2 regions of the Priestia sp. JV24 genome follow, and region 2 is predicted to be linked to the other one. Evidence: a T-box and tRNA genes for the amino acid it is inferred to sense, from the RefSeq annotation. Region 2 holds a T-box; the other holds one or more tRNA genes.

Region 1 (6,834 bases), 260 kb from region 2:
GCGTAAAAAGTTAATCATATATTCACTCGTCATGATGATAATAGGTAGTGTCATCGCTGCTAGTAGTGCTTCATTCTCTTCTGGAAGCTTTGCTGTGTTGATGGCAGGCAGAGTCATTCAAGGGATTGGAGCTGCAGGTACTACAACGTTGGCAATGGCATTAACTGGAGATGTATTTACAGGGGAAAAAAGAGCAAAAGTCCTCGGGATTTTAGAAGTGTATAACGGAGTTGGAAAAGTGGTTGCGCCGATAATTGGAGCATCGGTAGCACTCGTCGTATGGTATGCCGCGTTTTTTGTCTATCCTTTAGCTGCAGGTGCTGCTTTAGTAGGTATAGTGCTGTATGTGAGAGAAGGGAAAACAGGTTCGGATTCAGTATCTGTTCAAGAATATTTAAAGAGAGCCAATGGGATTGTCTATAATAAAAGAAAATCGCTTTTTCCTTTATTCTTTGTCGGGGGATTGGGGTTGTTTTTATTATTTGGTATTTTATATTATTTATCTTTTCTAATAGAGGAAACGTATCATATAGACGGTTTTTTTAAAGGAACCGCTTTTTTATTTCCTCTTGGTGCGATGACGCTCGTTTCTTATTGGACCGGTCAACGCATCAAAACAGATGTAGAGCTCATGAAAAAATTAATGATAGTAGGGATAACTCTTTTATTCCTGATGTTTGGAGTATTAACGATTATTTATACGCTTCCTGTTCTGATGTTTTGTTTGACAGTCGCCTTTGGCGGCTTAGGATTTGTTCTTCCGTGTATTAATATGATGATTACTTCAGCGGCTTCAGACGAAGAAAGAGGGTTTATTGTATCCATTTATGGAACGGTGAGATTTTTAGGAGTAGCGTTGGGACCTGTTGTTTTTGAAGTGTGGATGCATGCTGAAAGGCTGATGTTTGTTTACAGCTTTATTCTGCTCACAGCAGGAGGTTTGTGGGTTTTGTATCAGTTGAAAATTCTTCCTTGTGCAATGGGAAGAAAAAAAGTTGTACCGAAATAAAGAGGCTGAGACTTAACTAAATCACTCCAATCACCAGCTAGAAGCAGCCGCATACATGAAACCTGCGTTCACCATATCAATAAAAAAATCCAAAAGAGGTGGATTCTCTATCAAGAATCTAGATTCCTCGTTTGGATTCTCCTTCAACTAAAATACGTTTGTCCCAGCATCTTTATTAGGTTTTACCTTTCTTCTTATAGGAACCCTTGTGACGAGCAACAAGTAAATGAAGAATGTTCCTATCCAGTAAAGAGAGCTATGTAGTGCTAGAGACAAAGAAAAAGCTTCAAAAAGCGTATAAAGCAGTGTGAAGGCTACCGTACTATAAGCGCTCAGTGCCCATAGCTGCTTGAAAGGAAGCTGCTTTTTAGCAATGAGTGCAATCAGCTTTCCAAGATAAGCAAGGCAGGTAATAGAAAGGAAGTTTAGTCCAGATGTTAATACGTACAGTAAAAGCATAGCGATAGGGACAAGTATGTATAAAGAAAATTTTTGTTCGTGCAGCAAGTTTAACAGTTCATTTTTATCTTTATGATGCCAGTTTAGCAACTCATATGAATACGTTTGTGTTTGTGAATTAGTCGTGATGTAAATTCCATCCTTTAAAAAACCAATGGCATGAGCAGGGGAATGAAATCGTTCAATAGACTGTGAGGGGTTTAAGATAAAAGCGGTACCGTTTACTTTTTTTGTGAAAGGTTGACTTGACGTAAGCTGTGAGTTTGAAATAGAAAAAGAAGAAACAGATTTCGGAAGATCTGTAGTAGCGATATGATAGCCGTTTACAATCGTCAAAGTCATAAAGAAAAATGTAGGCAGCAAAGAAATAAATGTTAGAAACAGCACAAAACCAATTGTTTTATTCGTATGCTCAAAGCGAAGCGACCTTATTTTTTTGAAGGAAATAAAACTCCATGCCATCTTTTTCAGCATGCTCATTGTAAAGCCTCCTCTTATTGAAGATTCTTATTATACCTTATTTTATAGCGAAAATTTAAGGTTTACAATAGATTTTAGAAACCGTTACCAATTACAATGATGCGGTGGAGCGTTATGTTACAAGCACATTTTATGCGTATATGTACAGGTTTTGCCGTCATTGTTTTTTTTGATATTACGGGCGCCTTGAGGACCGTGCTGTTAATATTGCAGAGGTACACTCGAAAATTATTATTTGAAGAGGTATTCGAAAGTGAAATAAAGGAAGTACTCGTCGTGCAAGGTCTTTCTTTATAGGAGTGGTTATTGTATGATAAATAGTAATAATAAAAAGGATAGGTGCGGGCATGGCTATTTTATGTTGGGTATTAATTATCGTTAGCTTTGTTGTATCGTTTGTTGGGTTGGTTTATCCCATTATCCCGAGCGTGCTATTTGTAGCTCTAGGATTTGTTATATACGGTTTATTTTATGATTTTAGCTCCTATAGCTGGTTATTTTGGGTGGTACAAGGATTGTTAGTTGTCGCACTTTTTTTAGCAGACTATATAGCTAATATTATTGGTGTGAAAAAATTCGGAGGCACTAAAGCAGGTGTTTGGGGAAGTACAGTTGGGCTGCTTGTAGGTCCGTTTGTCATTCCGGGATTTGGAATTATTTTAGGGCCGTTTATCGGAGCGATTGTAGGAGAACTGATTGTTCATCGGACTACAATTAGCAACGCAGTAAAAATTGGAGTAGGTTCGGTTATTGGCTTTTTTAGTGGTGCTATTTCAAAAGGATTTATTCAACTGCTGATGATTGCCTATTTTTTATACGCTGTTTTAAAATAATATATTGACTTTAGACTAGAAACATGTTAAATTTTTAATGTCGCTAGTAAATGTTATATTGTTCCACAGTAGCTCAGTGGTAGAGCTATCGGCTGTTAACCGATCGGTCGTAGGTTCGAGTCCTACCTGTGGAGCCATGGCGGTGTAGCTCAGCTGGCTAGAGCGTACGGTTCATACCCGTGAGGTCGGGGGTTCGATCCCCTCCGCCGCTATTTTCCAATTTACGTTTGTGACTTACATAATTCATATTGTTCCACAGTAGCTCAGTGGTAGAGCTATCGGCTGTTAACCGATCGGTCGTAGGTTCGAGTCCTACCTGTGGAGCCATGTGGACCCTTAGCTCAGCTGGTTAGAGCAGACGGCTCATAACCGTCCGGTCGCAGGTTCGAGTCCTGCAGGGTCCACCATTTATAAGGTTGGAGGAATACCCAAGTCCGGCTGAAGGGATCGGTCTTGAAAACCGACAGGGGTGTTAAAGCCCGCGGGGGTTCGAATCCCTCTTCCTCCGCCATACTATCGTCTATTCAAAGCTTCTTTTGAGAAAAAGAAGCTTTTTTTATGTTTAAAAGAATAGCGAATGGGAATTAGGTAAATATAAATCATGGATTAGGAACTTTTTATTTGAAACAGTAGGGTAAATTTGCTAATCTAAACGTATATGGTGCTTTCGCGCCAAAATGCTTACATATTTTGAAGGAGGAATTATTCATGGCTTACAAATTACCAGAACTACCTTATGCATACGATGCACTGGAACCACATATCGACAAAGAAACAATGAATATTCACCACACAAAACATCACAACACATATGTTACAAATCTAAACGCTGCTGTTGAAGGCAAAGGGGATTTAGAAAGCAAAAGTATTGAAGAGTTAATTTCAAACTTAGATGCTGTTCCTGAAGATATCCGTACAGCAGTACGCAATAACGGTGGCGGTCATGCGAACCACTCATTATTTTGGACAATCCTTTGCCCTAACGGCGGCGGTGCTCCAACTGGTGAATTAGCAGACGCTATCGCTAGCAAATTCGGCAGCTTTGATCAATTCAAAGAAGAATTTGCAAATGCAGCTAAAACTCGCTTCGGTTCTGGCTGGGCTTGGTTAGTTGTAAACAACGGCGATTTAGAAGTAACAAGCACACCAAACCAAGATAGCCCATTAATGGAAGGTAAAACGCCAATTCTTGGTCTAGACGTTTGGGAGCACGCTTACTACTTAAATTACCAAAACCGCCGTCCAGATTACATTTCAGCATTCTTTAATGTTGTAAAATGGGACGAAGTTGCTAAGCGTTACGACGCTGCAAAATAAGCTAAAGACGTATTTAAGAGCCAGTAAAGTAATTATTACCTTTACTGGCTTTTTTGTTTTCCAATTCTTTTACATATCTCCTTTTCTTTTTCACACACTAGGTGTAGAAGAGAAAAGGAGTTTTTTGATATGCCTTTATTAAAAAAAGTAGTTGGAGATGTAGAAGTTAGTAAAGATTTACTTTTGCTTTTAATTATAGGCGGTCTTTATGCCTTGGCTATTTCAATTTCCAATTCGTTTGTTAACATTTATCTGTGGAAACAATCAGGCGAATTTTCGGATCTCGCTATTTATAATTTAGCGGTAGTGGTGCTTCAGCCGCTTACGTTTATTTTAGCAGGTAAATGGGCCAAACGAATTGACCGGGTTGTGGTTTTAAGGTTAGGTGTATCTTTTTTAGCTGTTTTTTATATCGCTGTATTAGTCAGTGGAGCTAACGCAGCCGAGTATTTAGTATTGCTTGGTGGGCTGCTGGGTATAGGATACGGCTTTTATTGGCTAGCTTTTAATGTGCTAACTTTTGAAATTACAGAACCGGATACAAGAGACTTTTTTAACGGATTTTTAGGGATCTTAAACTCTTTTGCAGGGATGATTGGTCCTTTAGGAGCGGGCTTTGTTATTTCCGCTTTGTATGAATCACTTGGGTATAAAATTGTGTTTGGTGTATCGCTGCTATTGTTTATCGGTGCCGTTGTGCTTAGTTTTTTTATTACAAGACGCGCAGCGGAAGGAGTATACAAATTTAAAGAGGTATGGGCTGAACGAAAAGTCAATAAAGACTGGAATCGAATATTGCAGGCTCATTTCTTTCAAGGGTTGCGTGAAGGTACGTTCATTTTTGTTGTATCCGTCATGGTATTTATTACGACGGGAAGTGAATTAGCTTTAGGAACATATGGACTGGTAAATTCAGCGGTTGCATTTGTGGGATACTATGTTGCCTCAAGGTTTATTAAGCAAAAAAATCGCCTTCGGTTTATCTTCACAGGGGGCCTCCTTCTCTATGGAGCAGTCTTTTTGCTTATCTTTAACTTATCGTATCCAAAGTTAATTATATATGCTGTTTGTATTGCCATTGCCTATCCTATTTTATTGGTTCCATTCATTTCTCTAACGTACGATGTGATTGGACGAGCAAAAGACGTTGTTTCAAAAAGAATTGAATACATTGTTGTCAGAGAAGTATTTCTGAATATCGGGCGCGTCGTTTCTATATCTTTATTTTTAATAGCTGTACTATTTTTTGATGAAGCAAAAAGTATTCCCATTTTATTAGCTATTGTTGGAGCAGGGCATACGATCATTTATTTTTGTGTGAGACATATCTCACAGCCTCTGCACAAAAAAGAAACGACTGTTACTCCTCCGGTATTAAATGAAGGAGACGGAGAGTCTCCAGCTTAGAGTGTTGTCAGCTCCTTCATTTGTACTATGGAAAATGCTTCGCTTTTCTTTTAGAATAAATACGTTGTGTAAATAGGCACCTGCCAGGTGTCTATTTATTTGCTAAATGGCTGATTTTATGGTGTTATGGTATATATGTTTTATAAAGTGTAGGTGTTGGTATGAAAAAGAAAAAAAGAAGAAAAAGTCACGTGCCTTTTCGTGTGAACTTACTTTTCTTGACCGTATTTGCCCTATTTTCCGTATTAATTTTGCGGTTGGGACTTGTTCAAATTGTATACGGTGAGAATTACGAACGAGAAGTGGAAAAAACACAGGACGTTACGGTCAGTACGCCTGTTCCTCGAGGGAAAATGTACGATCGTTATAACCGCGTAATTGTAGATAATACCTCTTTAAATACGATTACATATACTCGTTTTCAAGGAAATACAGCTGAAGAAAGGCTGCGCATCGCTAAAAAGTTAGCCACTATGATCGATGTTCCTTACACCACAAATGTGATTGATATTCCGGAAAATAAAAAGAATAAAGATGCTAAAAATGTGGTAAAAATTACAGAACGCGATATGAAGGATTATTGGATTATGATTCACCCTAAAGAAGCGGAACAGAAAATTACGCAAGCTGATCGCAAAAAAGTTCAAGATGGTGAAATGACTGATGACGAACTGTATCAACGTCAGTTAGACCGCATCTCTAAAAAAGATTTAGAAAGTCTAAAGAGTGATTTAGAAGTTCTCGCTATTAAGCGCCAAATGGAGGCAGGTTACTCTAACACCCCGCAAATTGTTAAGAGCGGTGTGACAAATGAAGAGTATGCCGTTGTAAGTGAACACTTAGATGAACTTCCAGGTGTTGATACAACAACGTATTGGGATCGCTCATACCCAGAAAACAGTACTCTTCGTACTTTGCTTGGAAATGTATCATCTGCCAACGAAGGACTGCCTAAAGATAAAGTACAGTATTACTTGTCAAGAGGCTATAGCCGAAATGACCAAGTTGGGACGAGCTATTTAGAGAAGCAATACGAAGCTCAGCTCAGCGGTCAAAAAGAAAAAGTCCAATATGTAACAGATAAAAAAGGAAATCTCCTTGATACAATTCAAGTGTCTAAAGGTGAACGCGGCAGTGATTTGGTTTTAACTATTGATATGGAGCTTCAAAAAGCGGTAGAAAAGCAAATTACGGACCAGCTTTTAGCCAAAAAGCAAATGAAAGGAACGCAATTTTTAGACCGTGCTTTTGTTATTATGATGGATCCTCACACAGGAGAAATTTTAACAATGGCAGGTAAAAAATACACCATTGATAAGAAGACTGGAG
Region 2 (6,834 bases):
AAGTTGCTGAAGAAATTGGTATTTCTCAAGCGCAGGTTTCTCGTTTAGAAAAAGCTGCTATTAAACAGATGAATAAAAATATTCAAAGTTAACAAAAGCTATCTAAACTGGCAGCTGCTCGCGTTCATACAATTAATACCATTCACTTTATTTGATGTTCAACTTAATAAGCATCGTGTCTATAAAAACAGACACGGTGCTTATTTTGTATATATCAATGTATAATACATGACCAAAAGATATTCATATCCGGTTTCCTATTGCTGTGAGGACTTCTAGCTACTCGTTGAGAATGTCTTTTGATGAAAAAATGTGTAATTAGTGGACAAAATGCCTATAGAACGAGAATGGCAGAGAAAAAATAAGCTTTTCCTTCATGAAATGAAAATTTGAAAATATATATAGGCTAAGGAATAAAGTTGGCTATAGGAGGAGAGAGCATGTTAAAGATTTCAGAATTCCAGCTGAAAGATGTAGTGAATGTAGCTGATGGCAAAAAACTTGGAAATGTAGGGGATATTGATATTGACTTAACAACGGGAAAAATACAGGCCGTCATTATCGGAGGCTCTCGTGTATTGGGCTTCTTTGGAAAAGATGATGAAATTGTGATTCCATGGAAAAATATTGTGAAAATTGGTTCTGATGTCATTTTAGTACGTTATAAAGACGCATTTCAGCCTGAAGAGAATTAGTTTTTTGTCAACAGCACCTAGCAATCTGTGGTACAATATGTGAGAACAAATGAAACAAGGGATGTGTCACATACATGAATCCTGAGCCATTAAAAAAAAGCCATCACGAGTCGTTTATGTGGCTGAGCCCTTGGGTAGAAAAGAATGATATACTTGTTGCTGGTTTTACCACAAAAAATGGTGGCGTGAGTAAACCTCCATTTGCTTCTTTTAACCTAGGGCTTCACGTAAACGATAACGTAGAAGATGTTATTACAAATAGAAAAATTTTAGCAGCCGAACTAGACATGTCTTTTGAAAGCTTTGTATGTGCTCAACAAGTACATGAAGCAACTGTTCAAAAAGTAACAAAAGCCGACTGTGCAAAAGGACTCTACAAGTATGAAGAGGGCATAAAAGCAACGGATGGCATTTATACAAATGAATCTGATATTTTGTTAGCTTTATGTTATGCAGATTGTGTTCCGCTTTACTTCTATGCGCCTGATCACCATTTAGTAGGTCTAGCTCATGCTGGGTGGAAAGGAACAGTGAAAGATATTGCAGGAAATATGATTCGACGTTGGGTAGAGCAAGAAAATGTCCCGGTTGAAGATATTTACGTGGCGATTGGTCCTTCGATTGAAGATTGCTGTTATGTCGTCGATAACCGCGTCATTACACAAGTAAACGAAGTAGTTGGCCAAAATGGATATCAAGAAGTAAGTCCTGGACAATACGCGCTTAATTTAAAAAAAGTCAATAAGCTGCTGATTCAAAACGCAGGCGTATTGCCGGAACGAATTTTAACATCGTCGTATTGTACAAGCTGTGAAGATGACCTGTTCTTCTCACATCGCCGCGACCAAGGGAAAACAGGACGCATGTTTAACTTCATAGGCTTTAAGGAGGAGTAATTACATAGTGACAGCTAGCGTAAGTGAAAATCTAGAAGCAGTTCAACAAACAATTGCTGAAGCGTGTAAAAAAGTTAATCGAAATCGAGAAGATGTAGAGCTGATTGCTGTAACAAAATACGTTTCCACAAAACGAGCAGCAGAAGCAGTGGATGCCGGCATTTTACATCTCGGAGAAAACAGGGATGAAGGTCTTCTAGAAAAGTATGAATCAATCGGTGAGAAAGCGACCTGGCATTTTATCGGAAGCTTACAAACAAGAAAAGTAAAAAATGTGATTGATAAAGTTGACTATATTCATTCACTAGACCGATTATCTTTAGCAAAAGAAATTGATAAACGTGCAGAACATCGTATAAAATGTTTTGTACAAGTTAATGTTGCCGAAGAACAATCAAAGCATGGCCTTGCTGTAGAAGATGTAATTCCATTTATTCAATCTCTTGAAGCATTTGCAAATATCCAAGTGGTCGGATTGATGACCATGGCTCCTCACACAGATGAAGAGTCTACGCTTCGCAGCTGTTTTCAAGGTCTAAAAAAATTGCAGAGTCGTATACAAGAACTAAATTTGCCATATGCACCGTGTACAGAGCTATCAATGGGAATGTCAAACGATTATGCAATTGCAATTGAAGAAGGAGCAACATTCATTCGACTAGGAACCACGTTAGTTGGGAATGAACGTTAAGGAGGTGTAATTCAAGATGAGTATGAAAAATCGCTTTAGAAGTTTTTTTGCTCTTGATGACGATACTGAATATGTAGAAGAACATTACGAAGAAGAAGAGTCGGTAGAAGAGCCTGTACAGCAGTCGAGACCAGCGAAAGCTAGTCAGCAGCCGAATCAGCAGCAAAACGTGATTAGCTTGCAAAGCGTTCAAAAATCATCAAAAATGATGCTTTGCGAACCTCGCGTCTATGCCGAAGCACAAGAAATTACGGATCATTTAAAAAATCGTAAAGTCGTAGTTGTTAATTTACAGCGCATTCAACGAGATCAAGCAGTGAGAATTGTCGACTTTTTAAGTGGTACAGTTTATGCTTTAGGCGGGGACATTCAAAAAATTGGAACCGACATCTTTTTATGTACACCTGATAATGTAGACGTAAGCGGAAGCATTTCAGATATGATGGGAGAACACGATACAACAAACGTAAAGAGGTGGTAGTTTTTGCACATCGTTTTTGGGATTCTTGGACAATTGATTGGTCTTTACTCATGGGCACTGATTATTTACATTTTGATGTCTTGGGTACCCGATGTAAGGGCGTCTAAGTTTGGTCAGCTGCTTGGCAGTATTTGTGAGCCTTACTTAGAGCCTTTTCGTAAAATCATTCCACCTATTGGCATGATTGATATTTCACCTCTTGTTGCAATCTTTTTATTGCGATTTGCTGAAAGAGGCGTGTATTCACTTAATAATGTGGTGGGTTTTATTTAAAAAAGGAATCGCTGGATTCCTTTTTTACATACCAATAGTAGGAGTAATAATATGTCTATTTATGAACATTTTAGGCAAGAAGAACATGGATTTATTGACCAGGTTCTTCAGTGGAAAGAAGATGTCCTACATCAATACAGCCCAAAGCTAACGGACTTTTTAGATCCAAGAGAGCAGCATATTGTGACGGCTATTGTCGGGACTGAAGGAGAGGTTCAAGTTTCATTTGATGGTGGACAACCGTTTGCTGAACGCAAGCGTGCGCTGCTATACCCGGATTACTATGTACCTGAAAGTGAAGATTTTCAGTTGCATATGTACGAGCTCAATTATCCTAAAAAGTTTGTGAAGATTGAACATCCTCAAGTTCTTGGTTCGGCGATGTCCTTAGGACTGCGCCGTTCAAAATTTGGCGATATTTTGGTCGCGGGAGACGATATTCAGCTCGTAGTTGCAGAGGAAATTTCTTCTTATATTGAGATGAATTTAACATCAATTGGAAAAGCCAAAGTTTCACTTTCTTCTATTCAAAGAGAGCAGCTGCATGTTGTAAAAGAAGAGCTGGTTGAACACGTTTATACAGTTTCTTCAATGAGGCTTGATGTTTTGCTGTCGACCATTCACAATTTATCAAGACAAAAAGTCCAGCCGTTTATTGCAAATGGAGCGGTAAAAGTAAATTTTAAAGTCATTGAACAGCCTTCTTTTGAATGTCATGAAGGTGATATTTTGTCACTTCGTGGTCACGGCAGAAGTCGTATCGTTTCACTTGAAGGCAAAACCAAAAAAGAAAAATGGCGAATTGTTGTAGGAAAGCAGAAATAAAGAAATCTACTAGCAGGAAATTTTAAAAATATGTCGAATAAACCATTACTAATGACGTAATGAGACAACACGGAGGTGGCCTAGATGCCTTTAACCCCTTTGGATATTCATAACAAAGAGTTTAATCGCGGATTTCGCGGATATGATGAAGATGAAGTAAATGAGTTTCTTGACCAAGTAATTAAAGACTATGAGCTGGTCATGCGTGATAAAAAGGAGTTAGAAGGAAGAGTATCTGAATTAACAGATCGTCTTGGACATTTTACTAACATCGAAGAAACGTTAAATAAATCAATTTTAATTGCTCAAGAAGCAGCGGAAGATGTGAAGCGAAACGCTGAAAAAGAAGCGAAGCTCATTATAAAAGAAGCAGAAAAAAATGCGGACCGTATTATTAATGAAGCACTGTCTAAGTCTCGTAAAATTGCGATGGACATTGAGGAGACGAAAAAGCAGTCTAAAGTATTTAGAACTCGTTTCAAAATGTTAATCGAAGCACAGCTTGAAATGTTAAACAGCGACGACTGGGATCAGTTGATGGATTATGAGATGCCAGCGCTAGAAGAAAAAATTGACTAGTCCAGACATCATCTTGACTTCTCACGTTTTGTTGTCATATAATTTGGTAACAGATGAAATTTCATATCAAACAGTACGGAGACAGGGACAGTAGCTTTTTTAGTTTGTCAAAGCGAATCGAGGATGGTGTGAGCTCGATAACAAACAAAAAAGTGAAAATCACCCTAGAGTACCATTGCTGAACTGATGATAGTAAGCAGTGGCGGTTTATTCACGTTACGAATGCAAAGAGGATTTGCGTACAGCAAATCTACTAGGGTGGTACCGCGGGAGGCCTTCTCGTCCCTTTTTGGGATGAGGAGGTCTTTTTGTTATGGTACAAAAAGATATGAAATTTACGTTTTTTTTGGAGGGTAAAACATGGAATATAAAGATACATTATTGATGCCAAAAACTGAATTTCCAATGCGTGGAAATTTACCGAACCGCGAGCCTAAAATGCAAGAACAGTGGGCTGAAATGAATATTTATGAAAAAGTACAAAAACGTACGGAAGGCCGTCCGCTATTTGTCCTGCATGATGGACCTCCATATGCGAATGGCGATATTCACATGGGACATGCATTAAATAAAATTTTAAAAGATTTTATCGTTCGCTATAAGTCGATGTCAGGCTTCTGCGCACCTTATGTACCAGGCTGGGATACACACGGTTTGCCAATTGAAACAGCTTTAACAAAAAATAAAAAAGTAAACCGCAAAGAAATGACGGTAGCTGAGTTCCGTAAGCTTTGCGAACAGTATGCTTGGGAACAAGTAAACGGCCAGCGTGAGCAGTTTAAGCGTTTAGGTGTACGCGGAGATTGGGATAATCCATATGTAACGCTTCAGCCGCAGTACGAAGCGCAGCAAATCAAAGTGTTTGGTGACATGGCGAAAAAAGGCTACATCTACAAAGGGTTAAAACCTGTGTACTGGTCCCCTTCAAGTGAATCTGCTTTAGCAGAAGCGGAAATTGAGTACTATGATAAGCGTTCAGCTTCTATTTATGTAGCGTTTAACGTAAAAGATGGTAAAGGTGTGCTTGAACAAGATGAAAAATTCATCATTTGGACGACAACACCATGGACAATGCCAGCTAACCAAGGGATTGCTGTCAATCCTGAGCTTCAGTACAGCGTAGTTGAAGCAGATGGAGCAAAATATGTAGTGGCAACTGAACTGATTGAAACAGTTGCTAAAGAAATTGAATGGGCTGACTATAAGACGCTTCGTACAGTAAAAGGTTCAGAACTTGAGCGTGTAGTAGCTGAGCATCCAATCTACAAGCGTGAGTCATTAGTTGTTCTTGGCGATCACGTAACAACGGATGCTGGTACTGGGTGTGTTCATACAGCACCGGGACACGGGGAAGACGACTTTATCGTTGGTCAAAAATACGGTTTGGAAGTTCTTTGTCCAGTCGACAGTAAGGGTCATATGACGAATGAAGCACCAGGATTTGAAGGGTTATTCTATGATAAAGCGAATAAGCCGATTACAGACAAACTAGAAGAAGAAGGCGCGCTGTTAAAATTAAGTTTCATTACCCACTCATACCCACATGACTGGCGTACAAAGAAACCAACAATTTTCCGTGCCACAGCACAGTGGTTTGCGTCTATTAAAGATTTCCGTGAAGATTTATTAAAAGCAGTAGAAAAAACAAAATGGGTGCCTACTTGGGGTGAAACGCGACTTTATAACATGGTGCGTGACCGCGGCGACTGGTGTATTTCTCGCCAACGTGCATGGGGCGTTCCGATTCCGGTATTTTATGCTGAAAATGAGGAGCCAATCATTACGGACGAAACAATCGAACACGTATCAAATCTATTTAGAGAACATGGATCAAACGTATGGTTTGAGCGTGAAGCAAAAGACTTGCTTCCGGAAGGCTTTACTCATGAAGGAAGCCCAAATGGCCGCTTCACAAAAGAAACAGACATCATGGACGTATGGTTTGACTCTGGTTCTTCACATCAAGCTGTTCTTGAAGAACGTGAAGACTTACAGCGTCCGGCTGATTTGTATTTAGAAGGTTCTGACCAATACCGCGGCTGGTTTAATTCAAGTCTTTCTACAAGCGTAGCTGTAACGGGTGAAGCACCTTATAAAGGGGTACTTAGCCACGGATTTGCTTTAGACGGTGAAGGTCGCAAAATGAGTAAGTCATTAGGAAACGTTGTAATTCCAGAAAAAGTAATGAAACAACTAGGTGCAGATATTTTACGTTTATGGGTAGCTTCTGTAGATTACCAAGCTGATGTTCGTGTATCTGATAATATTTTAAAACAAGTAGCAGAAGTATATCGTAAAATCCGCAACACGTTCCGTTTCTTACTAGGAAACTTAGCGGACTTTAATCCAACAACTGATGCTGTAGCTGTTGAAGACCTTCGTGAAGTAGACCGC

The links. A T-box is a leader RNA that pairs with one kind of tRNA and senses whether it is charged. The one in region 2 lies ahead of ileS (isoleucine--tRNA ligase), so its partner is inferred to be a tRNA-Ile.
Region 1: it encodes a tRNA-Ile, which carries the amino acid that the T-box ahead of ileS (isoleucine--tRNA ligase) is inferred to sense. The anticodon was not compared.

What each region holds. Positions count from the first base shown of each region.
Region 1 is NZ_JAPCIN010000023.1:464,857-471,690, reverse strand. It holds gene OK414_RS23715 (MFS transporter) at 1-1,009, shown strand, start outside; gene OK414_RS23710 (DUF1189 domain-containing protein) at 1,157-1,948, opposite strand; gene OK414_RS23705 (DUF456 domain-containing protein) at 2,296-2,781, shown strand; tRNA gene OK414_RS23700 (tRNA-Asn) at 2,844-2,918, shown strand; tRNA gene OK414_RS23695 (tRNA-Met) at 2,920-2,993, shown strand; tRNA gene OK414_RS23690 (tRNA-Asn) at 3,034-3,108, shown strand; tRNA gene OK414_RS23685 (tRNA-Ile) at 3,112-3,188, shown strand; tRNA gene OK414_RS23680 (tRNA-Ser) at 3,200-3,292, shown strand; gene sodA (superoxide dismutase SodA) at 3,490-4,098, shown strand; gene OK414_RS23670 (MFS transporter) at 4,228-5,505, shown strand; gene OK414_RS23665 (peptidoglycan D,D-transpeptidase FtsI family protein) at 5,667-6,834, shown strand, end outside.
Region 2 is NZ_JAPCIN010000023.1:205,139-211,972, reverse strand. It holds gene sigG (RNA polymerase sporulation sigma factor SigG) at 1-92, shown strand, start outside; gene OK414_RS22300 (YlmC/YmxH family sporulation protein) at 441-695, shown strand; gene pgeF (peptidoglycan editing factor PgeF) at 770-1,591, shown strand; gene OK414_RS22290 (YggS family pyridoxal phosphate-dependent enzyme) at 1,599-2,282, shown strand; gene OK414_RS22285 (cell division protein SepF) at 2,299-2,763, shown strand; gene OK414_RS22280 (YggT family protein) at 2,767-3,036, shown strand; gene OK414_RS22275 (RNA-binding protein) at 3,088-3,861, shown strand; gene OK414_RS22270 (DivIVA domain-containing protein) at 3,946-4,440, shown strand; T-box leader at 4,510-4,730, shown strand; gene ileS (isoleucine--tRNA ligase) at 4,801-6,834, shown strand, end outside.